3 regions of the Pseudomonas sp. NPDC089422 genome follow, and region 1 is predicted to be linked to each of the others. Evidence: predicted binding sites of a transcription regulator. Region 1 holds the regulator's gene; each other region holds the start of a gene.
The links. Region 1 encodes sigma-54, which starts transcription at its own class of promoters, with help from an activator protein. Its sites were predicted from a motif close to ANTGGCATNNANNTTGCTNT; they were not measured.
Positions count from the first base shown of each region.

Region 2: nirB (nitrite reductase large subunit NirB) is a predicted target of sigma-54. The motif match lies at 2,942-2,961, and genes of this name have one in related genera.
Region 3: flgB (flagellar basal body rod protein FlgB) is a predicted target of sigma-54. The motif match lies at 2,500-2,519, and genes of this name have one in related genera.

Region 1 is NZ_JBIVHW010000003.1:325,121-334,566, reverse strand. It holds gene lptA (lipopolysaccharide transport periplasmic protein LptA) at 1-272, shown strand, start outside; gene lptB (LPS export ABC transporter ATP-binding protein) at 273-998, shown strand; gene ACIPZ8_RS07670 (RNA polymerase factor sigma-54) at 1,175-2,668, shown strand; gene hpf (ribosome hibernation-promoting factor, HPF/YfiA family) at 2,747-3,055, shown strand; gene ptsN (PTS IIA-like nitrogen regulatory protein PtsN) at 3,068-3,532, shown strand; gene rapZ (RNase adapter RapZ) at 3,535-4,389, shown strand; gene ACIPZ8_RS07650 (HPr family phosphocarrier protein) at 4,410-4,682, shown strand; gene ACIPZ8_RS07645 (ZIP family metal transporter) at 4,735-5,628, opposite strand; gene ACIPZ8_RS07640 (superoxide dismutase) at 5,640-6,251, opposite strand; gene ACIPZ8_RS07635 (hypothetical protein) at 6,253-6,714, opposite strand; gene ACIPZ8_RS07630 (class II fumarate hydratase) at 6,745-8,121, opposite strand; gene ACIPZ8_RS07625 (hypothetical protein) at 8,114-8,515, opposite strand; gene pmbA (metalloprotease PmbA) at 8,643-9,446, opposite strand, start outside.
Region 2 is NZ_JBIVHW010000008.1:235,643-245,088, reverse strand. It holds gene ACIPZ8_RS17330 (molybdopterin-dependent oxidoreductase) at 1-2,781, shown strand, start outside; gene nirB (nitrite reductase large subunit NirB) at 3,087-5,636, shown strand; gene nirD (nitrite reductase small subunit NirD) at 5,636-5,998, shown strand; gene ACIPZ8_RS17315 (PAAR domain-containing protein) at 6,152-6,409, opposite strand; gene ACIPZ8_RS17310 (DUF6708 domain-containing protein) at 6,406-7,233, opposite strand; gene ACIPZ8_RS17305 (T6SS effector BTH_I2691 family protein) at 7,230-9,446, opposite strand, start outside.
Region 3 is NZ_JBIVHW010000005.1:313,696-323,141, forward strand. It holds gene flgE (flagellar hook protein FlgE) at 1-848, opposite strand, end outside; gene flgD (flagellar hook assembly protein FlgD) at 876-1,583, opposite strand; gene flgC (flagellar basal body rod protein FlgC) at 1,599-2,042, opposite strand; gene flgB (flagellar basal body rod protein FlgB) at 2,046-2,453, opposite strand; gene cheR (protein-glutamate O-methyltransferase CheR) at 2,736-3,563, opposite strand; gene ACIPZ8_RS12130 (chemotaxis protein CheV) at 3,615-4,544, opposite strand; gene flgA (flagellar basal body P-ring formation chaperone FlgA) at 4,623-5,375, shown strand; gene flgM (flagellar biosynthesis anti-sigma factor FlgM) at 5,527-5,841, shown strand; gene ACIPZ8_RS12145 (flagella synthesis protein FlgN) at 5,892-6,359, shown strand; gene ACIPZ8_RS12150 (flagellar brake protein) at 6,440-7,183, shown strand; gene ACIPZ8_RS12155 (MFS transporter) at 7,288-8,631, opposite strand; gene ACIPZ8_RS12160 (glutamine synthetase family protein) at 8,762-9,446, opposite strand, start outside.

The sequences.
Region 1 (9,446 bases):
TGGGCAACCTGGCCTACTTCGAGCAGCAACAGAGCACGGCCAAGCCCGACAAGATGAAAGGCTGGGCGGTGACCATCCAGTACCAGGCGCAGAAAGACACGGTGATCCTCACCGACCGCGCCAAGGTCGAGAATGAAGGCAACACCACCGAAGGCGAGAAGATCATCTACAACACCAAGACCCAGGTTGCGACCGCCGGTCGTGGCGGCAACGTGACTCAACCACGTCAGCGCATCGACATGGTGATCCAGCCGAAGAAGAAGGCCGAGTAAATGGCAACCCTCAAAGCCCAGCACCTGGCCAAGAGCTACAAGGGGCGGCAAGTCGTGCGTGATGTCAGCCTGTCGATCGACAGCGGGCAGATCGTCGGCTTGCTCGGCCCCAACGGCGCCGGCAAGACCACCTGCTTCTACATGATCGTGGGGCTGGTCCAGGCCGACCAGGGGCGCGTACTGATCGACAGCCTCGATGTCAGCCACCAGCCCATGCACGGCCGCGCCCGCGCCGGTATCGGCTACCTGCCGCAGGAAGCCTCGATCTTCCGCAAGCTGTCGGTGGCCGACAACATCATGGCCATTCTCGAGACCCGCAAGGACCTCGACCGCGAAGGCCGGCGCAAGGAACTGGAAAGCCTGCTGCAGGAATTCCACATCAGCCACATCCGCGACAACCTCGGCATGAGCCTTTCCGGTGGCGAGCGCCGCCGCGTCGAAATTGCCCGCGCCCTGGCTACCGCACCGAAGTTCATCCTGCTGGACGAACCGTTTGCCGGTGTCGACCCGATCTCCGTGGGCGACATCAAGCAGATCATCCACCACCTCAAGGCCAAGGGTATCGGTGTACTGATCACCGACCACAACGTCCGTGAAACCCTGGATATCTGCGAGACCGCCTACATCGTCAACGACGGTCGACTGATCGCCGAAGGCGACGCCGAGACCATCCTCGCCAACGACCTGGTCAAGGAGGTCTACCTGGGGCACGAGTTCCGACTCTGACCCCCGGAACCTGCCTGGAGCACTGGCATTAACGCCCGGTCGGGGCTTAAGTTGTTACAGTGCTCTAGGCAAACGCTACAATTTGAGGCATAAAACTTGCTTGAATTTGGCGCTCCGGCGCCCTCGTGTAGTGGATGGCGCATGCGCGCCGGCGAACAAGGTATTAAGCCCCAGCCATGAAACCATCGCTCGTCCTAAAAATGGGCCAGCAACTGACGATGACCCCGCAGTTGCAACAGGCCATCCGCCTACTTCAGCTCTCCACCCTGGACCTCCAGCAGGAAATCCAGGAAGCGCTGGAGTCCAATCCGATGCTCGAACGTCAGGAAGACGGCGACGACTTCGACAACAGCGACCCGATGGCGGACAACGCCGAGAACAAGCCGGCCGCCGAAGTCCAGGACAACAGCTTCCAGGAAAGCACCACCACTGCCGAAACCCTCGAAGACGGTGAGTGGAGCGAGCGAATCCCCAACGAGCTTCCGGTCGACACCGCCTGGGAAGATATCTACCAGACCAGCGCCAGCAGCCTGCCGAGCAACGATGACGACGAGTGGGACTTCACCACTCGCACATCGGCCGGCGAAAGCCTGCAGAGCCACTTGCTGTGGCAGCTGAACCTGGCACCGATGTCCGATACCGACCGCCTGATCGCCATCACCCTGATCGACAGCATCAACGGCCAGGGCTACCTGGAAGATGCCCTCGAAGAAATCTGCGCAGGCTTCGACCCGGAGCTGGACATCGAACTCGACGAGGTAGAAGCGGTACTGCACCGCATCCAGCAGTTCGAGCCAGCCGGTGTCGGCGCCCGCTCCCTGGGCGAGTGCCTGCTGCTGCAATTGCGTCAACTGCCTGCCAGCACGCCCTGGATGAGCGAAGCCAAGCGCCTGGTCACCGACTTCATCGACCTGCTCGGCAGCCGCGACTACAGCCAGCTGATGCGCCGCATGAAGCTCAAGGAAGACGAACTGCGCCAGGTGATCGAGCTGGTGCAAAGCCTCAACCCGCGGCCCGGTTCGCAGATCGAGTCGAGCGAACCGGAATACGTGGTGCCTGACGTGATCGTGCGCAAGGACAGCGACCGCTGGCTGGTCGAGCTGAACCAGGAGGCGATCCCTCGCCTGCGGGTCAACCCGCAGTACGCCGGCTTCGTTCGCCGCGCCGATACCAGCGCCGACAACACCTTCATGCGCAACCAGCTGCAAGAGGCACGTTGGTTCATCAAGAGCCTGCAAAGCCGCAACGAAACGCTGATGAAGGTCGCCACGCAGATCGTCGAACACCAGCGCGGCTTCCTCGACCACGGCGACGAAGCGATGAAGCCGCTGGTCCTGCATGACATCGCCGAAGCGGTGGGCATGCATGAGTCGACCATTTCACGGGTGACCACGCAGAAATACATGCACACCCCGCGTGGTATCTACGAACTGAAATACTTTTTCTCCAGCCACGTCAGCACTGCCGAAGGCGGAGAATGCTCGTCTACGGCGATCCGCGCGATCATCAAGAAACTGGTTGCTGCGGAAAATCAGAAAAAGCCATTGAGTGACAGCAAGATCGCTGGTTTACTGGAGGCACAAGGCATCCAGGTAGCCCGTCGCACCGTCGCCAAGTACCGCGAGTCCCTCGGCATCGCACCGTCGAGCGAGCGCAAGCGACTGATGTAGCCCCCGGATGTGCCACAGCGTTTGTGGGGCAGGTGCAATACCTGCCTCTTTATGCACGGGCAACAAAGGAGAAGCTGTATGCAAGTCAATATCAGTGGACAGCATGTAGAAGTCACCCAGCCACTGCGCGATTATGTGCTTGAAAAGCTCGCTCGCGTGGAAAGTCACTTCGACAAGATCACCAACGTGCAGGTCATCATGAAAGTCGAGAAGCTGCAGCAGAAGGTCGAGGCGACCCTGCAGATTCCTGGCGGTGAAGTGGTTGCCAACGCGGAACACGAAGACATGTATGCAGCGATCGACGCCTTGGCCGACAAGCTCGACCGCCAACTGAAAAAACACAAGGAAAAACAGCAAAGCCTGCTGCAAGGTGCAGCCGCCCGCTGATCCCTCTCATCCATGATCCGACTTGAAACCATCCTGACCCCCGGCCGTTCCCTGGTGAACGTGCCGGGCGGCAGCAAGAAGCGCGCCCTGGAAAAGGTCGCCAACCTGATTGCCGAGCAAGTACCCGAGCTTGCGATGCAAGACGTCTTCGAAAAGCTCATCGCTCGCGAAAAACTGGGCTCGACCGGCTTTGGCAATGGCATTGCCATTCCCCACTGCCGACTTGAAGGCTGCGCTGCCCCGGTAAGTGCACTGCTGCACCTGGATGCGCCGATCGACTATGACGCCATCGATGGCGCCCCGGTGGATCTGCTGTTCGTCCTGCTGGTGCCAGAGGCGGCCACCGATGCCCATCTTGAACTGCTGCGCCAGATCGCCAGCATGCTCGATCGCAAGGAGGTCCGTGATCGCCTGCGTGCCGCCGGTAGCAGCGAGGCCCTGTTCCAGGTTGTCCTGGACGCACAGAACGAGCACTGAACATGCGCCTGATCATCGTCAGCGGCCGCTCCGGCTCCGGCAAGAGCACCGCCCTCGACGTACTGGAAGACAACGGTTTCTACTGCATCGACAACTTGCCCGCCGGGCTGCTGCCGCAGCTGGCGGAAAATGCATTGATCAATACCGAACTGCTGCAACCCAAGGTGGCGGTATCGATCGATGCGCGCAACCTGCCCAGCCACCTTTCGCGCTTCCCCGAACTGCTGGCGGAGGCCCGTGGGCGCCACATCCAGTGTGACGTGCTGTTTCTCGATGCCGACGAAGACACCCTGCTCAAGCGCTTCTCGGAAACCCGTCGACGTCACCCGCTGACCAACGCCGACCGCTCGCTGGCCGAAGCAATCCGCGTCGAAAGCGAACTGCTGGGGCCGATTGCCGACCTTGCCGACCTGAAGATCGACACCACCAGCCTCAACCTCTACCAGCTGCGCGACACGATAAAACTGCGCCTGCTCAACCAGCCCGAGCCCGGTACTGCCTTTCTGGTCGAGTCGTTCGGCTTCAAGCGCGGGATGCCGGTCGATGCCGACCTGGTGTTCGATGTACGCTGCCTGCCCAACCCGTACTGGAAACCGGAGCTGCGCGAACATTCCGGCCTGGAGCAACCGGTCATCGACTACCTGGCCGCACAGCCGGACGTCGAAGAAATGTTCAACGATATTTCCGGCTACCTGCTCAAATGGCTGCCACGCTTTGCTGCCAGCAACCGCGCCTATGTCACCATCGCCATTGGCTGCACAGGGGGCCACCACCGCTCGGTCTACATCACCGAACGCCTCGGCCAGCTGTTGCAGCAATCCCTGAAAAACGTCCAGGTTCGCCACCGCGACCTCTAGCCCACAGGATCCACCGCACGATGCCCGCCCGCGAAATCACCATCATCAACAAGCTGGGGCTGCATGCCCGGGCGGCAGCCAAGTTCGTCGGCGTGGCCGGCAAATACCCGTGCCAGGTCCGCGTCGGCCGCGCTCCCGACAAGATGGTGGACGGCAAGAGCATCATGGCGGTGATGATGCTGGCGGCGGGCAAAGGCACCCAGGTGCACTTGCTGACCGAAGGGGAGCAGGATAGCGATGCGCTGGAAGCGCTGGTGGCATTGATCAACAACTTCTTCGACGAAGGCGAGTAGCCCAAAAGACGGTTGGTCTCTGCAGGAGCGGCCTTGCCAGGCTCACGGCGAATCACGACATTGCCGTATCCATCACCATCATCAGGCAAAAGCCGATGCACAGCCCAAGGCTGGCCAGGCGGTGATTCCCGTTGCTGCGCGACTCGGGAATGATCTCCTGAGTCACCACCAACAGCATCGCCCCAGCTGCACAGGCCAGGCCGACCGGCAACAGCAACTCCGCCATATTCACCAGCCAGGCACAGATCACGGCAGCCAATGGCTCGACCAGGCCAGAGGCGGCACCGATCAGGAACGCCTTGAACCGTGGCATCCCCGCTCCTGCCAGCACCAGGGCTATCACCAGCCCCTCAGGCACATCCTGCAAGGCTATGCCCATGGCCAGGCTGTCGGCGTCGGCCATACCACCGCCGGCAGACACACCGATGGCCATGCCTTCAGGAATGTTGTGGGCGATGATGGCAATCACGAACAACCAGATCCTTGCAGCGATCACCGGCTGGTTCTCGCTGCCAACCAGCGCCTCCGGCGAAGCACCGGAGACCTTGAGATCAACCAGGAACAGGCACAGGGCGCCGAGCATCAGGCCGAAGCTGATCAGGCCACCGGCGCCCCAAGGGCTGAAACCGATGGCCTGGGCGGCATCCAGCCCGGGGATGATCAGTGAGAAGGCCGTGGCCGCCAACATCACCCCCGCCCCGAAGCCCAGCAAGGTATCGGCCAAGGCCACCGGCATATTGCGAATCACCAGCACCGGTACTGCGCCCAGCGCCGTCCCCAATGCGCACAATGCACCGCCCTCCAGGGCACGCAACATGCGCGGCTCCAGGTCCAGCCAGGCAATGCCGCGAGCCAGCAGCAGCGCTGTGCCGGCCAGCAGCAGCAAGGTTCCCAGCGCCAACCGGAACAGGCGCACACTGCTGACAGACATCACCTCAGAGCGCATACCGGGCCGACTCACTTCAGGGCTTCGTGATAGCGGCGATCCACTTCCGCCCAGTCGATCACGTTGTAGAAGGCGCCAATGTATTCCGGGCGACGGTTCTGATACTTCAGGTAATAGGCGTGCTCCCACACGTCCAGGCCGAGGATCGGCGTATTGCCATGCATCAGCGGGCTGTCCTGGTTACCACTGCTTTCCACCACCAGCTTGTTATGCGGGGTCACGCTGAGCCACGCCCAGCCGCTGCCGAAACGGGTCAGCGCCGCTTTGGTGAAGGCCTCCTTGAACGCCTCGAAACCACCCAGCTCGGCGTCGATGGCCTTGGCCAGCTCACCCTGCGGTTGCCCCCCACCCTGCGGCGACATGACCGTCCAGAACAGGCTGTGGTTGGCATGACCACCACCATGGTTGGTGACCGGCCCGCGCAGGTTCTCAGGCAGCTGCCGGACCGCACCGACCAGTTTCTCGACCGGCCATTCGGCCCACTCGGTGCCCTCGATGGCCGCGTTCAGGCCATTGACGTAGGTCTGGTGGTGCCTGGTGTGGTGGATTTCCATGGTTTGCGCGTCGATGTGCGGTTCCAGCGCATCGTAGGCGTAAGGCAGTGCAGGCAAGGTATGCGGCATATCAATGGATTCCGTAGGCATGGGTTCTGGGCGCCATGTTCGGCGCGGTAGCGAGCTCGCCGGTGTCGGCGACGTGGCGGTTGAGCAGGCGCTCGGTACGCGGGTACTGGCCGTACTCGGCTATGAAACTCAGCAGTTCGGTGTACGTGCGCCCACTGTGGCGCAGCGCGGCATCACGCAGCGCCTGCGGCAAGCGGGCTTCCTGGCTGGCCTGGAGCAATCGCTGATGTGCGGCACACAGGTAGTCGGCGCTCTCGTGCGGCTGATTCAGGCGCAAGTGCAGGTCGGCCAGGTTGTGATGGGCGATGACCAGAGCGGCCACCGCCTCATCGACGTCATGCCAGCGCTCGAACAGCACCTGAGCCAGGGCCAGTGCTTGCAGGTAGTGCTCCCGGGCGTCGACCAGCTCGTCCTGTTCGAACAGGCGGTTGGCCGTCTCGGTCGTGCGTTTCCAGTGCTGCATGACGATGTTTCCTCTGGGCGCCGTGGCGTGTCAGATGCCGCCAGCGGTGAGCTTTTCCGGGTCCAGCAGTGCTTCGAGCTGATCGCGCGACAGGTCGGTGTGCTCCAGTGCCACGTCGATGATCGGGCGGCCCTGCTGGTAAGCGGTCTTGGCGATTTCAGCAGCCTTGAGGTAGCCGATGATCGGATTCAGCGCGGTGACCAGGATCGGGTTGCGTGCCAGGGCTTCCTTGAGCTTGCCCTCGTTGACCTTGAAGCTGGCAATGGCCTTGTCGGCCAGCAGGCGGCTGGCATTGGCCATCAGCTCGATGCTCTCCAGCAGGTTGCGGGCGATCACCGGCAGCATCACGTTCAGCTCGAAGTTGCCCGACTGGCCGGCCACCGCGATGGTGGCGTCATTGCCGATCACCTGGGCAGCAACCATGGCAGTGGCTTCCGGGATGACCGGGTTGACCTTGCCCGGCATGATCGACGAGCCCGGCTGAAGGCCCTGAAGTTCGATTTCACCCAAGCCGGCCAGGGGGCCTGAGTTCATCCAGCGCAGGTCGTTGGCAATCTTCATCAACGCCACGGCGGTGGTCTTGAGCTGGCCAGACAGCGCCACGGCGGTGTCCTGGGAGCCAATCAGCGCGAACAGGTTATGGCCGGGGGTGAACTCGACCTGGGTGAGACTGCTCAGCTGGCGCGCGAAGCCAGCAGCGAACTGCGGGTGGGCGTTGATCCCGGTGCCCACCGCAGTGCCGCCCTGGGCCAGTGCCTGCAGACTCGGCAGGGTCGCTTCGAGGTGTGCCTTGGCGCCATTGATCTGGGCAGCCCAGCCATCGAGCACCTGACTCATGCGCACCGGCATGGCATCCATCAGGTGGGTACGGCCAGTCTTCACATACTGATGGACCTGGGACGACTTGGCTTCGATCACCTGAACGAGGTGGCTCAACGCAGGCAGCAGTTGCTCATGCAGCGCAAGCGCGGCACTGACATGAATGGTGGTGGGGATGATGTCGTTGCTGCTCTGCCCACAGTTGACGTGGTCGTTGGCATTGACCGCTTCGCCGAGCACGCGGCTGGCCAGGGTGGCGATCACCTCGTTGGCGTTCATGTTCGAACTGGTGCCGGAGCCAGTCTGGAACACATCAACCGGGAAGTGCTGGATGAAATCTTCGGTCAGCAGTTGCTCGACCGCCTTGACGATGGCCTGGCCCTGCCCTGCCGACAGTTGTTCCAGCTCGATGTTGGCCTTGGCCGCAGCGGCCTTGGCCAGCAACAAGGCGCGGATGAACTGGGCCGGCATGCGCTGGCCGCTGATCGGGAAGTTGTCGACCGCGCGCTGGGTCTGGGCGCCATACAGGGCCTTGGCCGGGACCTGCAGCTCGCCCATGCTGTCACGCTCGATACGGGTATCACTCATCTTCAAATCCTTGCATCAGTTCATCGGGAGAAATCGACGGCAGCAGCCGGCAGTTGGCCAGCTGCAAGGCATAGGGCTGCCAGCGCTGGTTCTGCTCGCGGCGATCGAGGTTGCGCAGGTCGAGCAGTGGGCGCCAGGCCTGATCCAGGCACAGGCAGCGCCAATGCCACGGCAACATGCGGTCGCAGGCGGTATCCAGCAGCAGGCGGAAGGAGGTCAGTGCCACGGTCCATGGCGACGTTTCGGTGCAGCACACCAGGTAACGGCCTTCGGCCAGGTAGTGCTCGATCAGGCGCGGTTCGTCGGGCTCGAGCGCGCAGCGGATGCGCCGGCTGAGCCAGCGCCAGTTTTCCAGGTAGGGCAGTTCGCGGAGGACGGGTTTCATGAACATCATCGCCGGGTGACTGGATAATGATATTCATTATTAAGTGATAACTAGAATCACTTCAAGCTTGGCGTGATGAAAGAAAAACCCGGCGCGATGGCCGGGTTTCAATATCACTGGGCGGTTCTGGCAGGTATCAGCTGCCCGCGACCGTCATCCGCTCGATCAGCACCGACCCCGTGTGGATATTGCTGCGAGTCTCAAGATCACTGCCAATCGCGACAATTTGCTGGAACATGTCCTTCATATTGCCGGCAATGGTCACTTCCTGCACTGCATGCTGGATCTCGCCATTCTCGACCCAGAAGCCCGCCGCTCCGCGCGAGTAATCGCCGGTCACCATGTTCAGGCCATGGCCCATCAGCTCGGTCACCAACAGGCCACGGCCCATGCGGCGGATCAGCGCTGCCTGGTCTTCCACGCCATGGGTGACATACAGGTTGTGCACGCCCCCGGCATTGGCAGTGCTCGGCAAGCCCAGTTTGCGCCCGGAGTAGGTACCCAGCAGGTACGACACCAGCTCGCCTTTGTCGACGAACGGCTTCGCGTAAGTCGCCAACCCGTCACCGTCGAATGCAGCGCTGCCCAGCGCGCGCGGAATGTGGGGGCGCTCGTCGAGGGTCAGCCAGGACGGGAACAGGCGCTGACCAATGGCGCCGTCGAGGAAGGACGACTTGCGGTACAGGTTGCCGCCCGAAATGGCCGACAAGAAACTGCCGAACAGGCCACCCGCCAGCTCGGCGGAGAACAGCACGGGGACTTCGCAGGTCGGTACCGGCCGCGCACCGAGGCGGCTGGCGGCACGCTGGGCGGCGCGCACGCCAATGCTGCGCGGGTCGGCCAGCAGATTGCCCTGGCGGTTCACGTCATACCAGTAGTCACGCTGCATCTGGCCTTCGCCTTCGGCGATCATCACGCAGCTCAGGCTGTGCCGGGTCGA
Region 2 (9,446 bases), on a different contig from region 1:
AACCGCCAGCAAGTGATTGACGGTCTGCGCCAGGCCGAGCTGGTGATTACCCAGGACGCCTTTCTCGACACCGAGACCAACCGCTACGCCGACATCCTCCTGCCCGCCGCGCTGTGGGCCGAAGGCGAGGGCGTGATGATCAACAGCGAGCGCAACCTGACGCTGATGGCACAAGCGGTCCAGGCCCCGGGCCAGAGCCTGGCGGATTGGCAGATCATCGCCCGGGTCGCCTGTGCCATGGGCTACGCCGAGGCCTTCGATTACCCTGACGCCGAGGCGGTGTACGACGAGATCCGACGCTTCTGGAACCCCGCCAGCGGTTACGACCTGCGCGGCATCGGCTACGAGCAGTTGCGCCACAGCCCACGGCAATGGCCCTGCGCGCCGGGCCGCGCAGATGACCGCAGCCCGCTGCGTTACCTGAACGACGGTAGCAGCCAGCACCTGTTGCGCGATGCCGAGGGCAATGCGCCGGCCCTGGCGTTCCCCACCGCCAGCGGCAAGGCACGCTTCTTTGCCCGGCCCTGGCTGCCGGCGCCCGAGCTGCCAGACGCCGACTACCCGCTGGTGCTCAACACCGGCCGCGTGCAGCACCAGTGGCACACCCTGACCAAGACCGGCAAGGTTCCAGCGCTGAACAAGCTGGAGCCCGGGCCCTTTGTTGAAATCCACCCCGAAGATGCTGCCCGCCTGGGCATCGCCGACAAGGACCAGGTTGCCATTCGCTCACGTCGCGGCCGGGCCGTGCTGCCGGCGCGCCTCAGCGACCGGGTCATGCCCGGCAACTGCTTTGCGCCGTTCCACTGGAATGACCTGATCGGCGAGCAGCTGGCGATCAATGCCGTCACCTGCGATGCAGTCGACCCGCTGTCGCTGCAGCCGGCGTTCAAGCATTGCGCCGTGGCGCTGGAGCGGGTCGCTGGCGAACGCATCGATGCCCTTGAACTGAACACTGCCATCCCGGAGCCTGCCCGCATGCCGACCGCGACCCTGTCCCGCCTGCTTGGCCTGGACACCCTGCCAGCCCCGGTGCTGGCCGATGACGAGCGTCATTACCTGCAGGGCTTCCTGCTCGGCCTCGACCAGTCACGTGCCGAGGGCGTGCCCAGCCTGCCGGCCAGCGCACCGCTGGCTGCTTCACGGCGGCTGTTCGTCGATGGTTTGCTGGCAGGGTTGTTTGCGCAGCCAGGCGCCGCCCCGGCCATTGCCGCACCGCGCCACCAGGTGTTGTGGGCTTCGCAGACGGGCAATGGCGAGGCGCTTGCCGAGCGTTGTGCCGAGCGCCTGCGCGGCGCTGGCCTGGAGGTACAGCTCAGCTGCATGGAGACGGTCAGCCCCAGCCAGCTGCAAGGCGCCGCGAGTGTCGTGCTGATCACCAGTACCTTCGGCGACGGGGACGCGCCCGACAGCGCCACGGCGTTCTGGCAGGCGCTGCAAGGCGAGCAGGGCGCCTGCTGCACGGAGTTGCCATATGCCGTGCTGGCCCTGGGGGACTCCAGCTACGACCAATTCTGTGGCTTTGGCCGCAAGCTCGACCAGCGCCTGGCCGAACTGGGCGGGCGCCGCTTGCTGCAGCGGGTCGATTGCGAACCGGACTTCGATGAGGCCTTCGCCGGTTGGCTCGAAGCCCTGCTACCGGAGCTCGGCAGCGCGGGCTCGCCAGCACCGGTCAGTGAACCGGCGCCAGTCGCGAGCTACAGCAAGCAGCAACCGTGGTCGGCCCCGCTGCTGGAGAATCACCTTCTCAACGGCCCGGGTGCCAGCAAGGAAACCCGCCAGCTGGTGTTCGACCTGTCCGGCAGCGGTCTCACCTATGCCGCTGGCGATGCCTTGGGCGTCTGGCCGCGCAACTGCCCTGCACTGGTCGAGGAGCTGCTGGCGCTGATGCGCCTCGATGGCCAGGTGCTGGTGGCGTTGAAGGGGCAGCCGGCGATGCCATTGGCCGAAGCCCTGGAAAGCCATCTGGAAATCGCCAAGGTCACCCCGCAGCAACTGCAGGCGTTCAGCGCGCAGGCCGCCGACCTGCAACGCCTGCTGCAACCCGAGTGCAAGGCCGAACTGCAGGACTGGCTGTGGGGGCGGCAGTTGGCCGATGTGCTGCGGGCGTTCCCTCAGCAGTTGCCGCTGGCTACCTGGCTCGACCTGCTCAAGCCGCTGCAGCCGCGCCTGTATTCGATCAGTTCCAGCCCGCTGGCGCATCTGGAGCAGGTGCACCTGACCGTTTCCACCGTGCGCTACGGCGAGCGCAAGGGCGTGTGCTCCACCTTCCTCGCCGATCGGGCGCAGGCACTGAAGGTGGCGATCTATCCGCAGGTCTCGAAGCACTTCCGCTTGCCCGAGGACGACACGGTACCGGTGATCATGGTCGGCCCCGGCACCGGCATCGCGCCGTTCCGCGCCTTCCTCGAAGAGCGCGAGGCGCGCGGCGCCAGAGGCGGTAACTGGCTGTTCTTCGGCGAGCAGCATGCGGCCACGGATTTCTACTATCAGGCACAGCTGCAGGCCTGGCAGGCGAGTGGTCACCTGCGCCTGGATACGGCGTTCTCGCGGGACCAGGCCGAGAAGGTCTATGTGCAGCAGCGCATGCTCGAGCAAGGCGCGCAGCTGTGGCAGTGGCTGGAGGCGGGGGCGTACTTCTATGTCTGTGGTGACGCCCAGCGCATGGCCAAGGATGTGGATGCCGCGTTGCGTGAGGTCATCGCCGTGCACGGAGGCGTGGATGCCGATGCCTATGTCGAAGCGTTGAGCAAGGCCAAGCGGTATCGGCGCGATGTGTATTGATGTGCTCCAGGATGGGGAGTGCTGCACTTTAAATGTGCGTCGGCAGTGCCGGCCCTTTCGCGGGACAAGCCCGCTCCTACGGTACGGTGCAGTACTCAAAGCCAATGGAGTCCCTGTATGTGCGGGCTTGTCCCGCGAAAGGGCCAGCACTGCCAACAGGATTGGCACAGTCCCTGCTTTATCCCCGTTACAAAAAGCCCACTGATCAACGGCGATCAACCCGGGCCACCCACCGTGATGAATACAGGCAAAGGCGCCTGGAGCTTCGGCTCCAGGCGCTTTTTTTTTTGATCGAGGATCGGCTTATGAAGGCAACAGCGAGCGGGCAACGAGAGCGACTGGTCATCGTCGGCAACGGCATGGTCGGCCACCATTGCGTGGAGCAACTGGTCGAACGCGGCGCCCTCGCGCGCTTCGAGCTGCACGTGTTCGGTGAAGAACGCCTGCGTGCCTACGACCGCGTACACCTGTCGGAGTATTTTGCCGGCAGCTGTGCCGAGACCTTGGCCCTCTGCGGGCAGGACTACTACGGCGACAGCGGCGTGCACCTGCACTTGGGCGAAGCGGTGCTGGAAATCGACCGCGAACGCTGCGAGGTGGTGACTGCCGAAGGCCGCTACGGCTATGACCATTTGGTCCTGGCCACGGGTTCCTACCCGTTCGTGCCTCCGATCGAGGGCTCCAGCGGCAACGCCCGCCTGGTCTACCGCACCCTCGACGACCTCGATGCCATTCGCGCCGCTGCCGGGCAAGCGCGCCGTGGCGTGGTGGTCGGTGGCGGCCTGCTCGGCCTGGAAGCCGCCAACGCGCTGAAGTCCCTCGGCCTGGAGGCACACGTGGTGGAGTTCGCCCCGCGGCTGATGCCGGTGCAGCTGGACGGCGAGGGCGGCGCCGCGCTCAAGGCGCAGATCGAAGCGTTGGGGGTGGGCGTGCACTTGTCGCGCGCCACCCAGTCGATCTGCGCGGGTGAAGCCTACCGCTACCGCATGAATTTCGACGGCGGTGAACACCTGGAAACCGACCTGATCGTGTTCTCGGCCGGTATCCGCCCACAGGATGCCCTTGGCCGCGCCTGCGGCCTGGAGATCGCTGCGCGGGGTGGCGTGGTGATCGACAACCACTGCCGCAGCAGCGACCCGCGCATTTTCGCCATCGGCGAATGCGCCTCGTGGAACGGCAGCGTGTTCGGCCTGGTCGCCCCGGGCTACAGCATGGCGCGCAACCTGGCAGCGTTGCTGATGGGCGAAGCCGCCAACGCATTTACCGGTGCCGACATGTCGACCAAGCTCAAGCTGCTGGGCGTGGATGTCGGCTCCATCGGCGATGCCCACGGTGCCACGCCAGGCTCGCGCAGCTACCGCTTCATCGACGAGGCCAACAGTGCCTACCGCCGGCTGGTGGTGGATGCCAGTGGCAAGCACGTGCTCGGCGCCGTGCTGGTGGGCGACAACAGCTACTACGACACCCTGCTGCAGTACGCCCAGAACGGCATCGCCTTGCCGGCCGACCCGGCAGCGTTGATCCTGCCGCTGGGCGGTGGCGTACCGGCTCTCGGTGCCGACGCGCTACCCGATAGCGCGACCATCTGCTCGTGCCACAACGTCAGCAAGGGCGCGGTGTGTGCAGCCATCGACAGCGGCTGCGGCGACCTGGCTGCGGTCAAGAGCTGCACCAAGGCGGCCACCGGCTGCGGCGGTTGTGCAGCGTTGCTCAAGCAGGTGTTCGAGCACGAGCTCACCGCCCGTGGCGTGACCGTCGACAAGAGCCTGTGCGAACACTTCGCCTACACCCGTCAGGAGCTCTATGGGCTGGTGCGGGTCGAGGGCATCCGCACCTTCAACGAACTGCTCGAACGCCACGGCAAGGGCCCTGTCGGCTGCGACATCTGCAAGCCCGCAGTGGGCTCGATTCTCGCCTCGTGCTGGAACCAGCCGATCATGGACCCGGCGCTGGTGCCGCTGCAGGACACCAACGACACCTTCATGGCCAACATGCAGAAGAACGGCACCTACTCGGTGGTGCCGCGCATCCCGGGTGGCGAGATCACCCCTGACAAGCTGATCGTGATCGGCCAGGTGGCGAAAAAGTACGACCTCTACACCAAGATCACCGGTGGCCAGCGCATCGACCTGTTCGGCGCCCAGCTGCACGAGCTGCCGCTGATCTGGGGCGAGCTGATCGCAGCCGGCTTCGAGACCGGCCACGCCTACGGCAAGTCGACGCGTACGGTGAAGTCGTGCGTGGGCAGCACCTGGTGCCGCTACGGTGTGCAGGACAGCGTCGCCATGGCCCTGCGCCTGGAAGACCGCTACAAGGGCCTGCGCAGCCCACACAAGCTCAAGTTTGCCGTCTCCGGCTGCACCCGCGAATGCGCCGAGGCGCAGAGCAAGGACATCGGCGTGATCGCGACCGACAAGGGCTGGAACCTTTACATCTGCGGCAACGGCGGCATGCGCCCGCGCCACGCCGAGCTGTTCGCCACCGACCTCGACGACGAAACCCTGGTGCGCCTGATCGACCGCGTGCTGATGTTCTACATCCGCACGGCCGACAAGTTGCAGCGCACTTCGGTCTGGCGCGAAAGCCTGGAAGGCGGCCTGGACTACCTCAAGCAGGTGATCCTCGACGACAGCCTGGGCCTGGCGGCCGAGCTGGAGGCGCAGATGCAGCATGTGGTCGACCAGTATGAGTGCGAATGGGCCAACGCCCTCAACGACCCTGAAAAGCTCAAGCGCTTCCGCACCTTCGTCAACGACCGGCGCGCCGACCCGGACGTGCACTTCGTGCGCGAACGCGAACAACGCCGGCCCGCTGCACCGCTGCACCTGATCCCAACTGTCGAGGAGGCTGTCTGATGAACTTGTCCAATGCTGCTGTGAAGACCCAAGAGAACTGGCAGGCGGTGTGCCAGGCTGATGACCTGGTGGCCGACTCTGGCGTGGTGGTGTGGCTTGAGGGGGCGCAGGTGGCGGTGTTCTACCTGCCCGAGCTGGAGCAGAGCCTTTACGCGGTGGATAACCGTGATCCGCGGTCGGGGGCCAATATCATCGGCCGCGGGCTGGTGGGTAGTCTGCAGGGGGAACTGGTGGTGGCGGCGCCGTTGTACAAGCAGCACTTCAGCTTGCAGAGCGGGGCATGCCTGGAAGATGCCGGGCAGCGGCTGCGGGTGTGGCCGGTGCGGTTGAATGGCGGCTCGGTGGAACTGGCGGTGGCATGATGCATCGCAAGGTCCTCCACCGTTTTTTGAGAACGGTGGAGGACCTGTGGGAGAACTTTCTTGCTCGATCTCAAAGCAGGCGCGATCCCTGTGGGAGCCGCGCTTGCCGGCGATGGGCCGCAAAGCGGCCCCCTTTATGTATGGCTAGCCAGATCATTCAACTTGCCAGCCAGCATCGCTTTCCTCCAGATACCCACCATGGTCAGTTCGATCCCCCTGGCGCGCCACAGCCTTGCCTTCTATCTGGTAGGCTGCCGAGCCGCTGACGATCACTGCCCCGCAACTTGTCCGGTCACCGACCCTGGCCACGGCCTTGCCGTTGAAGGTGTAGTGGGGGCTGCCGGATTCCACGACGCTTTTGCCGTGGATCGGGCAGGTATGGGAGTGGCCAACGACTACCACAGGTTTCATGGTTGTTCTCCTGGGGCGGGGGCGGTGCGGGATTCCAGGTCCATTTCAGCGGGCCACTGGACCTTGGGGGCGAGGCGGTCAAACGGGTTGCGATGAAATGCATCTTCCCAAGGACCGGGATTTGGGAATTCATCCCAGTCTCTGGGGGGATGAACGAAGTCAGGTAGTGCTTCAGGGCCATTTTCCATAAAAGCTCTGGCTATTGACCAGTAAAGTGTACCTTGATGTATGTCATCACAAAGAAAAACGCGATCTATGATTTCGTTGGTCTCGGAGTTTTTGATTGATATCATTACTCTCTCTTTTAGTCCGCCGTAGCCCAAGGGTACATAGGTGCGGTAAGTTTCTGCTGTGAGGTCCTCCCAGTTGTAGCTGATGGGTCTGACTCCCCAGTTTTTTCGGCCGAAAGGATAGGTTTGCTCGAATCTATACTGATAGAGGTAAATTTTTCGACGAAGTCTGTTGAAACGAATAGGTTCGTGGCGCGGCCTTTCAAGGTCTAGACGAATTATCGGTATGCCAACGTATATGGTGCCAAGGATTAAAGTAAGAAATGCGACTATTCTGAGGTCAAGTGCGAAGAACCATGTTGGGTCGTCATATACTATAAGTAGAATTGTAGTAAGCATGGTGATAACTGCCGCTGACCCTAGAATTAAAGAGAGTCCTCGGGGTTTCAGGGGGGCTCGGGGTATTTCTAGGTAAATGTTATCCGCGTGATTGGGTGGTGGGTAGAGACCTGTTCTGGTTTGAGCAAGGTTGCAGTTTGTATTGGGTGCTGGTAAGTCATATTGCCAGCCGAATTCTCGATCTGTGATATTCACAAGTTGCTCTCCTTGACTTCAAACTCTGCGTAAGCCTCTGGTATGTTGCGGTCCGGCCAATAGCTAAGGGTTAAAGAGGCCGACGTGATGTTGTGCTGTGCAGTGTCAGGGGCTAACTTTAATTGGCCGGTGAATATTTTTATTGAATGGTTTTCATTTTTTTGGTTTGATTCTTGGCGATCTTCATTAACCACTAATGAGTCAATCAAGTAGTCGATTTTGCCTGGATTTTTTGTGGGTTTTATGGGGGCTTGTGTTGAACTTTTATTCGGCAGGGCTGGAGGGTAATGCTCTTTAGAAATTATTGATTCTCCAGCAATTAGATTTGGGTAAATCCCATCTCCATGCCGATGAACCAGAAGAGTCCAGCGGTAGCTGGACGTTGAGTCGATGAAACGAGGGAGCGCGAGCTTGAACGTTAAGGTTTGGTGCGTTTTCAGGTTGATAGGAATACCTATTTTTGTGTTTATTGGTTGATCGACGAAAAAGGTTTCAAATTTTAATTCGCCGTTGAGGCCAAGCGTGGCTGCGTTCAATTCGGCGAACGCAATGTCTGCATAAATGGGTGAATCCCAGTGAATGCGCGGAGTTTCATTAGCTTTTCCAAAGTAGCAGCGGCGAGCCCAGCGTTCTAATGCTGTTGACTCCTGCTGACCTGCCTTTTTCATAAAGCTGTACGCGAGAAAGGTGAGAATAATCGATAGCCCTAAAGTCCCCACTGTTAACGGCGTGGATACGGCAAAAATCGCAAAAACTGTCCCTGCGAACGCAGACCCTCCCGCAGCAAAGTAGTAATTTCTCGCGCGTGTATCTCCTGCTTCATCAGCGCGCCGCGATGCTATGTACGCTTGAATAGCGTCAAAAATTCCAGATACTGCGTTAAGGGTGGCTCCATACCTCGCGACAGCACGACCCATGGACTTATCTATTTTAGTAGTTGCCTTTCGCGGCATTAACAAGCCGATTAACTCCACGCTGCTGCCGACTATGCCAAGACCCGACCCATACAGGGTCATCATGGCCTCCGCCGATTTAGGGGCAATTTCTTCCTCTGCTTTCTTTAAGTTCTTACTATGGCTGTCACCCAGCAGATAAAGCCCGCCCAGCGAAAGTAATAATTCCCAGCTTTTTCCGGTTCCTCGTAATCCGGTGAAGCTGTCACGTACCAATTGTGAAGCTTGGCCAGCGCTGATTTTCATCCCATTCAGTGTTTTCCGTGCATCCAGTTCTAGCGTTCCGGCCGCTACCTTGATTTCCACTAGCGCCATCTTCGCGGCATCGTTCAACTGGTTGACGTTCAGTTTGACCTCCCTTGCCAACCGCTCATGCAGTTCATACGCCGTGCCCTCGACCCAGACGCTGACCGGGATTACCTGATGCGCGATCTTCGGGTCGAGCACGGCAAGGCTCAGCAGCCCGGTCTGGATGATCGGTTTGACCTTGCGCGCTCCGTTCTGCGCACCGGCTTGCAGTTCGTCGAGGGACAACATCATGCCTTCCCGCGCCTTGGCCAGTTTCTCGCTGGCGCTGTTCTGCAGTTCACGCAGGTGCGCGCTTTGCAGGGCGTAGTACTCACCCAACTTCATCTGTACCTGCAGTTCGATCAGGTGCACACCGTTGTAAACCCGTTGGCTGGCACTGTTCAGATGCCGCACGGCCTGCTGAATGCCGGGGTCCAGGTGCACTTGCAAGCGCAGACTGGCGGCATTGACTGCGCCCTGTAGTTCGGTGATGGCCTGCTTGAGCGAATCTCGCATCTTCAGGCCGGCGTCTTCGCTGGAGATGAACTTGCTCAAGGCGCTGTAGAGCTTTTCGCTGTCGTTCCAGTGGGTTGGCTCGTTCGCGGAGAAGCTTGGCAGCAGGGCTGCCATCAGTGGCCCGTCGCGAAGAAGGAGCGCCCGGTAGGGTGGGCTATTCGGGTCCTGCAGCCACTTCAGCCACAATGCTTCGCTGGTGTTGGAAGCTGGCTCAGGATTGATGGACGGCGCTTCGGTGATGCCACCCGCCAGGCAGGCAGCGATGGTCTTGCTGTAGGCGATGCGCGACTCGCGGTCCCGGCCGTCGTAGTCGTGGCGCTCGATGACGGCGAAGGCAGCGCTCTCGCAGAGTTCCGCGTAGGTGCTAGCATGCCGGTCGATATAGGCCTGGAAGCGGGCCTCCTCTTGTTCATACTCCGCCTGGAACGCCGCACGCCGAGGTTCGTCATAGCGCTC
Region 3 (9,446 bases), on a different contig from region 1:
CCCTTGAGGGTGAAGGTATTGTTGGTCACCGCCCATTCGGCGTTGGCCGGAGCACCCGGCGGAATGCTGGCCGGGTTGGTGGCCATGGACGCCACGCTGCCGTCGGAGTTGAAGGTCATGGTCGCTTCCAGCGGCGCAGTGGAAGTCGGGTCCATCGGGTTGCGACCATCTACCAGGGTGTACATGGTCCACTGGTTCGTACCGGTCTTGCGGTAGAACTGCTCCATGGTGTGCTCGTTGCCCTGGCTGTCGTACACCTTGGTCGGGAAGGACTTGGTGTAGGTGGTGTCATCCGCCGGGTCGAAGGTCGGGCCGGCAGGCGTTGCGCTCGGCAGCGGGATGATGGTCGCTTCGGAGTTGAGGTTGATGCCCTGGTCGATCAGGGTGGTGGCCTTCGGCGCAAGCGACGAGGTGTCGATCTTCAGGTCGGTCAGCACGCCGCGCTTGATGTTGCCGTTCTCGTCGGCGGCATAGCCCTGCAGGCGCAGGCCGTCCGAGGTGACCACGTAGTTGTCCTTGCTGTTCTGGAAGGCGCCGGCACGGGTGTACACGCGCGCGCCGTTGTCCGACAGCACGAAGAAGCCCTGGCCCTGGATACCCATGTCCAGCACGTTGCCGGTGTTGTTGACGTCACCCTGGCTGAACTGCTGGGAGATCGCCGCCAGGCGCACACCGTTGCCGACCTGGTTCTTGCCCACGCCCAGGCGGTTGGCACCGGCGTAGACGTCGGCGAACTCGGCACGCGACGACTTGAAGCCGGTGGTGTTGACGTTGGCAATGTTGTTGCCGGTAACGTCCAGCTGCTTGTTGGCTGCGTACAGACCGCTAAGGCCGATATTGAAAGACATGCTGTTGCTCCTTGTGCCGTTCTGGCCTTAGATACCGATGGTTTGTACGTCGGAGAGGGAAACCTTGCCGACCCCGGCGAGGTTGAGCACCATCTCGCCCGTGGTGTTGAAGCTGACGCTGGTGACCTTGGCCGGCAGCAGGGTGTTCATCTGCACCGACTTGCCGTCCACGGTGGTGCTGGCAGTGAAGGTGTAGGTGCCTGGGTCGACCTTCTCGCCGCTCGAGTTGGTGCCATCCCAGATGAAGTCGGCATAGCCGGCTTTCTGTTCGCCCACCTCAATGGTCTTGACGGTGTTGCCGTCCTTGTCCTTGACGGTGATCTTCGCCCCGTCGATGGCCTGCGGCACGACGAACTGGCCATTGAAGCTGTCGGCGGTGTCGACCACGGCCTTGTCGTTCTGCACGATCACCGAGCGGCCGACCAGCGACGAGGCCTGCAGCGCCTGGGACGAGGCCATGGCACTGGTAATGTTGGTAACCGATTCGTTCAGCGAGGTGATGCCTTCGAGGCTGCTGAACTGGGCCAACTGGGCCACGAACTCGCTGTTGTCCTGCGGGTCGAGCGGGTTCTGGTGCTGCATCTGGGTGACCAGCAACTGGAGGAACGCATCCTTGCCCAAGGTCTGGCCGCCAGTCGCAGAACTGGTCGTGGAAGTTTTCTTATCGCTGCTGGTGACACCGGACGCCGCGATCACGTCGTTGAGGTTCACACCGCTGGTGCTATCGACTGCCATGGTCTGGATTCCTTATCACTGACCCAGGGTCAGTACTTTCTGCATCATGTTCTTGGCGGTGTTCATCAGCTCGGCGTTGGTCTGGAACGCACGGCTGGCGGAGATCATGTCAGCCATCTCCTCGACCACGTTGACGTTCGGGTAATAGACGTAGCCGTCCTTGTTTGCCGCCGGATGATTCGGCTCGTAGCGAGCCTCCAGATTGCTCTGGTCTTCGACGATGCCCTTGACCTGCACACCCTGCCCTGCCTCGCCCTGGTCCTCGAACAGCGACTGGCTGACGCCGCTTTGCGCGTTCTGGAAAGTGGTGGCGAACACCGGGTGGCGTGCACGGTAGGTCTGGTCGATGCTCGACGACACGGTCTCGGCGTTGGCGATGTTCGAGGCAACGGTGTTGAGGCGGGTGTTCTGCGCGCTCATGCCACTGCCGGCAATGTTGAAAACACTGGAAAGGGACATGAATTACTCTCCGCGCAGGGCCGAAACCAGCCCTTTGAATTTACTGTTGAGCAAGGTGAAGCTGGCCTGGAAGCCGATGGCGTTTTCCGTGTAGTTCGATTGCTCGATCTGGGCGTCCACGGTGTTCTGGTCGATCGACGGCTGGGTCGGCACGCGGTATTGCATCGTGTCGTCAGCCATCGCCAGGCCTTCGGCCTCGATGTGGCGGCTGTTGGTGCGGTCCATGGCGAAGCGGCCGCTTTGCTGCTTCTGGCTCTCGGCGGCGAGCACCGAAGAGAAGTCCATGTCACGGGCCTTGTAGTTGGGCGTGTCGGCGTTGGCGATGTTGTTGGCCAGCACCTCGGCGCGCTGGGCGCGGAAGCCCAGTGCCTTTTCGTGAATGCCAAGCGCCTTGTCGAAACTGATGCTCATGTCGGGGAAACCTTCGAAGGTTGGCCGGAATTTCGTTGAGCAAGGTGTAGCAAGGGCTGTGCCACATTTGCGAAAGCCCGGAAATGCTGGGGTGTAGCACTGACGGCTGATGGCGCGATGCCAGAAAAGCGGCAAAGTGCTTCCGCCTGGCGAAGCGAAAGCGGCAATTGCCGGGTGGCAAAAGCGGCAAAACAAAAAATTGACGTCATTTATCTTTTGCCCGCGAAAGGGCCGGCACAGGCAAACAAAAAGGCCGGCAACTTGAGTGCCGGCCTTCTCGCTTTACTTGGCCTGGTAGATGATCCCCGGGCTGCACTGAACCATCTGGTAGTGGTCCGGCAACCCGTTCAGCGCCTCCGAGGCACCGAGGAACAGGTAGCCCCCAGGCTTCAGGGTGCTGTGGATACGCAACAGGATGTCCTTCTTCACCTGCGCCGAGAAGTAGATCAGCACATTGCGGCAGAACACGATGTCGAACTTGCCCAGGCTCGCATAGCTGTCGAGCAGGTTGAACGAACGGAACTCGACACGGCTGCGGATTGCCGGCTTGACCGCCCAGCGCCCAGGTGCCTTGGTGTCGAAGTAACGCTGCAGGCGCTCCTGGGACAGGCCGCGGGCAATCGCCAGGCTGTCGTACTCACCGGTCTTGCAGTTGGTCAGCATCGACCCGGACAGGTCGGTGGCAACGATCTGCGCCCCCATCTTCAGCTGGCCCAGGTTGCTGCGCTCGAATTCGTCGATGGCCATCGAGATCGAGTACGGCTCCTGACCCGACGAGCAGGCCGCCGACCACATGCGCAGGCGCTGCCCCGGGTTGTTCCTGATGAACTCGGGAATGACCTTGTTCTTCAGCACTTCGAACGGGTAGGTATCGCGAAACCACAGGGTCTCGTTGGTGGTCATCGCATCCACCACCTGTTCGCGCAGGCCGCCCCGCGGCTGGGCCTGGATGCGCTGCACCAGCTCGCCCAGGCTCTTGATGCCCTGCTGCTCCATGAGCTTGTTGAGACGGCTGGAAACCAGATACTGCTTATTCTCGCCCAGCAGGATGCCACAGGCTTTTTCCAGGAAGACCCTGAACTGTTCGAACTCCAAATTACCCGTAGACACTACTGCCGCCTCTTTTCAATCACTGGTGCCGGGAGCATGCCCCCGGCTGCTTCAATGCGCTGCCTTGATCCGGTCGACCACGCGCTGGGCCAGGTCGTCCGGCTTGAACTTGGCCAGGAAATCATCAGCCCCGACCTTCTTGACCATCGCCTGGTTGAACACCCCGGACAACGAAGTATGCAGGCAGATGTGCAATTTTTGCATACGCGGGTCGCTGCGGATCTCTGCGGTAAGCGTATAGCCGTCCATTTCCGGCATTTCAATGTCGGAGATCATCATCAGGAACTCTTCTTCCGGCTTCTTGCCCTCGTCGACCAGCTTGCGCAGGTAGTCCAGGGCCTGTCGGCCATCGTTGAGCGCCACCACCTCCACACCCACCGTCTGCAGGCAGCGGCTGACCTGCTTGCGCGCCACCGACGAATCGTCGACGGTCAGCACCCGCAGCAGCGTGGCCTTGTCCTGCACCTCGGCATCGACCACCCCGGCAGACACCGACTCGGACGACGGTGCCACTTCGGCCAGTACCTTCTCCACGTCGATGATCTCGACCATGCGGTTGTCGACCCGGGTGACGGCGGTCAGGTAGTGGTCGCGCCCCGTGCCCTTGGGTGGCGGATGAATCTCTTCCCAGTTCATGTTGACGATGCGCTCGACCGAGTGCACCAGGAAGCCCTGGGTCTTGGTGTTGTACTCGGTGATGATCACGAAGCTGTTGCGCGTGTCTTCCTGCAACCCCGGCAGGCCGGTCGCCATCGACAGGTCGAGGATCGGGATGGTTGCCCCGCGAATGTTGGCAACGCCCCGCACCACCGGGTGCGACTTGGGCAGCACGGTCAGTTCCGGACACTGCAGCACTTCGCGAACCTTGAACACGTTGATGCCGTATAGCTGCGCCCCGTTGAGACGGAACAGCAGCAACTCCAGGCGATTCTGCCCGACCAGCTGCGTGCGCTGGTTGACTGAATCCATTACCCCCGCCATGCCTGACTCCTTATGCGTTCTGCCTTTTTGGTGCTACGTGGTCACCAAGTCGGCACGGGCTTTGCTTTTTTGAGCGCCATGTACACGAAAACGACAAATTTCCGACGACTGACACACCTGCTGAGCAGCACGCTCGCCGTGCTGTGCCTGCTGGCACCCGGCGTTCGCACGCTGGCGGACGCGGTTACCTTGCCTGAACAGCTTATCGGTGTCACCCAAGGGTTTCTTGAATTCAGCGTCGAGGACTACCTGGCCACCACCCAGACCCCCGGGCGCTACGAAATCCAGGTCAACCCGCTCGATCCGCGCCTGCGCATGCCACTGTGCAGCCAACAGCTGGACGCTTCGCTGGAAAGCCCGGCGCAACCACTGGGCCGCGTGACCGTGCGGGTGCGCTGCGACGGCAGCGCACCGTGGACCATCTTCGTGCCAGCGACAGTGAAGCTGTTCCGCGACGTGGTGGTGGTGACCCGCCCGCTCAAGCGCGACAACGTCGTTGGCGAAGGCGACGTGGCCCTGCGCGAACGTGACGTCGGTACGCTGACCCAGGGTTTCCTGACCGACCTCGACCAGGCGGTGGGCATGAAAATGGTGCGACCGACGGTGCTCGACCAGGTGCTCACGGCACAGCACCTGGAGCAAGCCGAAGTGGTACGCAAGGGCGACCATGTGGTGATCACCGCGCGCAGCGGCCCCTTGAGCGTGCGCATGCCCGGTGAAGCCTTGGCCAAGGGCGGCCAGGGCGAGCAGATCCGCGTGCGCAACCTCAATTCGCAGCGGGTGGTCAAGGCCCGGGTCACCGGCCCCGGCCAGGTCGAGGTCGCCATGTAGATTACGCTGGCGGTGTGCAACTGCTTTTCCTAAACTGTGCCAGAAACGGGTTCGCGAGCTTGCTGACAGGCGGCTGAGCATTTGTGCCTAAAGTTTCTTTCGGGTTGGCCGAAAACAAGGCAAGCGTCCAAATACCCAGAGGTTTCTGATCATGGTCATCGACTTCAGTCGTTTGAATAACTCTCCGTCCATCACGGGCGGCGTTCGTGGCAACGCCACGTCCGGCAACGCCGAGAAAACCGGCGAAACCCAAGAAGCGCCGAAAAGCGCCAGCGCCAGCGGAGAAGCGGTACACCTCAGCCAAGAGGCCCAGCAGTTGCAAAAGGTCAGCGACAAGCTGCGCGACCAGCCCGTCGTCAACAGTGCCCGCGTGGCGCAGTTGAAGCAGGCGATCGCAGACGGCAGCTACCAGGTCGATGCCGGCCGGGTCGCCAGCAAACTGCTCGATTTCGAAGCCCAGCGCTGACCGTTCGGCGCGCTGACTTCACGGACGCTATGTAAAGCCAAGAGTTAGCCATGCACGACATCACTTTGCTGCAACTGATCGAAGACGACATCGCCCCGACCCAGGAACTGCTCGACCTGCTCCAGCAGGAGTCGGTAGCCCTGCACGGCCGCGACATGGCGCCGCTGGAGGGCATCCTGGCCCGCAAGCAGTCGCTGATCGTCCTGCTCGAGCAGCAAGGCATGCGCCGCAACAACCTGCTCACCAGCCTTGGCCTCAGCGCCAATCGCGCCGGGGTGCAGGCATTGGCGGCACAGTCGGACAACGGCGAGCTGATCCTGCAGCAGCTCGATGTGCTGACCCAGCTGATGGATGCCTGCCAGAAGGTCAACGAGACCAATGGCCGGATCATCCAGGTGCAGCAACACGTCACGGCCAACCAGATCAGAATCCTCCAGGGCGGCGAAGCACCGTCGCTCTACGACAGCCGTGGCGCCACTTCACCACTTGCCAAGCCCCGGGCGCTCAGCCAAGTGTGATTACTTCTATCAAGGCACGGAACATACTGGCAAAATGCCGTTACTTGCGTGTGTCGTTTTTGCCTGGAGATTGAAAACCCGTGTTCAATGAAACCGATGCCCCGCAACCGCCGAAGGTGCTGAACACGCCCTTGGAGATCGCGGCCAACCTGCGCCAGCTGCAAGACAGCCATGATCCGCTGATCATCACCTTCCATGAGCGCAGCCAGCGGTTCCAGAGCTACGTGGTACACGTGGACCGTGAAAGCAATACCCTGGCGCTGGACGAGATGATCCCGCGCGATGGTGAAAAATTCATCGAGAACGGCGAACCTTTCCGCGTCGAAGGCTTCCACGACGGCGTGCGAATCGCCTGGGAATGCAATCACGAGCTGAAGATCAGCGAAGTCGACGGCCACCGCTGCTACCGCGGCGCGATGCCGGAAGAGATGACCTACCACCAGCGTCGCAACGCCTTCCGCGCGGCGCTGAAGCTGTCGCAACTGGTCGACATCATCCTCGACGGCACCCACCTCAAGGGCAACGGCGCCTTGCGCGGCAAGCTGCTCGACATCTCCGCCACCGGCTGCAAGCTGCGCTTCGACGGCAACGTCGAGGATCGCCTGCAACTGGGCCAGGTGTACGAGCGCTTCAAGGCCAGCAACCCGCTGGGCCTGGTGGACACCATGGTCGAACTGCGCCACCTGCATTTTGAAGAGCGGATCAACACCACCTTCGCTGGCGTACGCTTCCATAATCTCAACGGCCAGGCACAGCGCAAGGTCGAGAGTTTCGTCTACCAGCTGCAGCGTGAGGCGCGGCGGTTCGACAAAGACGATTATTGATCGTACCTGGAATGCAGAACGCCACCCATCGGGTGGCGTTCTTGTTTGTGTGTTTGCAGGACCGGCCTCTTCGCGGGCTTGCCCGCGAAGAGGCCGGCGCAGTACTAGAGTGATTTACTGACCTCATCCTCAGACCGTGGCTCGGCTACCGGCTCGGCCTTCTCTTCATCCTCGGTATCCTCAGCCGCCACCGGCGCCTGCATCACTTCCTGCACGGTCTGTTCATCGACCCGTGGGTCAAGCGCGGCCGACAGTGGCGAACCGGCAGCCGGCATGGCCACGTGCCCCAGCGGCGCATCCTGCACCTGATGCAAACCGGTAACCGCCTTCGGCCGGATCCGCCACACCAGCACCAGGGCGAAGAACGCGAAGAAGGCATAGAGCATCTGCGCCCCCAGTGCCTTCATCAGCACCCCCGCCGCCAATGGCCCGATACAGGCCCCCACGCCATAAGTGACCAGCAGCATGGCAGTCAGCGACACCCGCCGCTCGCTCTCGACGTGGTCATTGGAGAACGCCACCGCCAGCGGGTACAGGCAGAATTGCAGCAACGAGATCAAGAAGCCGATGCCGAACAGTACCTCCAGTGGCACGCTCGGCAGGACCGCCAGCGGCGCCGAAGCCAGCGCCAGGCCCACCGCGACGCTGCGGATCAACACGGCCCTGTCGTAGCGGTCGGACAACCAGCCCAGCGGCCACTGCACCAGCAGCCCGGCAAAAATGCAGCAACCCATGAACAGACCGATCTGCTCGGTGGACATGCCCTGGCTCGAAGCGTACAACGGCGCCAGGCCGTAGAACGAACCGACGATCAAGCCTGAACCCAGCACCGTGCTGAGCGACTGCGGCACCCGCTTGATGAAGAACTTCGGCTCCATCGGAGCCGGGCGCAACGGCGCCGGGTGGATGCGCCGGGTCATCGCCACCGGCACCAGGCACAGGGCAAAGCACATGGCCACCAGCATCAGCAGTTCCGGGCCCAGCTGCGGGTGTACCACCAGGATCAGCTGGCCGAGCACCAGGCCAAGATAGGACGCGATCATGTAGCCACTGAACACCGCACCGCGGTGCTTGGCTTCGGCCTGTTCGTTGAGCCAGCTCTCGATGACCATGTACTGGCACATCATGCCCAGGCCGACGATCATCCGCAGCCCGACCCACACCGGCAGCCAGCTGGTCATGCCATGCCCCAGCACCGCCGCGCAGACGATGCCGGCGCAAGTGGCGTAGGCCCTGATGTGCCCGACCCGGCCGATCAGCCGGTGGCCGATCTTGCCGCCCACGGCAAGGCCGAAATAGTTGGCCGCCATCAATGCACCGACCCATAGGCTGTCGACATGATCGGCCGCCAGGCGCAGCGCCAGGTAGGTACTGAGCAGGCCCGAGCCGATCAACATCATCAAGGCGGCGAAATACAACGACTGAAAGGGCTTCCAGATGTTTCGCATACGTCCCGTCGAACTCCCTGGTCAGGTGGCGTTGGCTTGCTGGCAAGCATAAAAGCAAAATGGCCGCGGCGCAGTCCCCTGCCGGACAAATAGCCGGACAGGGGCGCGTCCAGTGCCGGTTGTGTCGCGATCAGGCCTGTGCGGCCAGCACGCGCCGCTCCCACGGAGTGATCTCGTTGAAGAAATCGGTCAGTTCCAGGGTCTTGCTGGCCAGGTAGCCTTCGATGAACTCACTGCCGAACAGTTCCCGTGCCAGGGCGCTGCGCTTGAGGCGCTCAAGGGCCGCATGCAGGGTGCACGGCAGGCTCAGCTGTTCCGGCACCTCGAACTCGCCCTGGATCGCCGCGCCTGGCTGCAGACGCTGCTCGATGCCGTGCAGGCCGGCGGCCAGGCTGGCAGCGATGGCCAGGTAGGGGTTGGCGTCGGCGCCCGGCAGGCGGTTCTCGACCCGCCGTGCCACCGGGGCACTGGCCGGAATGCGCAGGCCAGCCGCGCGGTTGTCCTCGGACCAGCAAGCATTGTTCGGCGAGGCGTAGGGGTGGCACAGCCGCTGGTAGGAGTTGACGTTGGGCGCGAACAGCGCGGTGAAATCGGCCATGCACGCCTGCTGACCGCCGATGAAATGGTAGAAGGTGTCGGTCGGCTGGCCTTGCTCATCGCTGAACACGTTGCGCCCGCTGGCGATCTCGACCACGCTCTGGTGAATGTGCATGGAGCTGCCCGGGGTGTGCGCCAACGGTTTGGCCATGCACACCACACTCAGGCCATGCTTGAGTGCCACTTCCTTCAGCAGGTGCTTGAACAGGAAGGTCTGG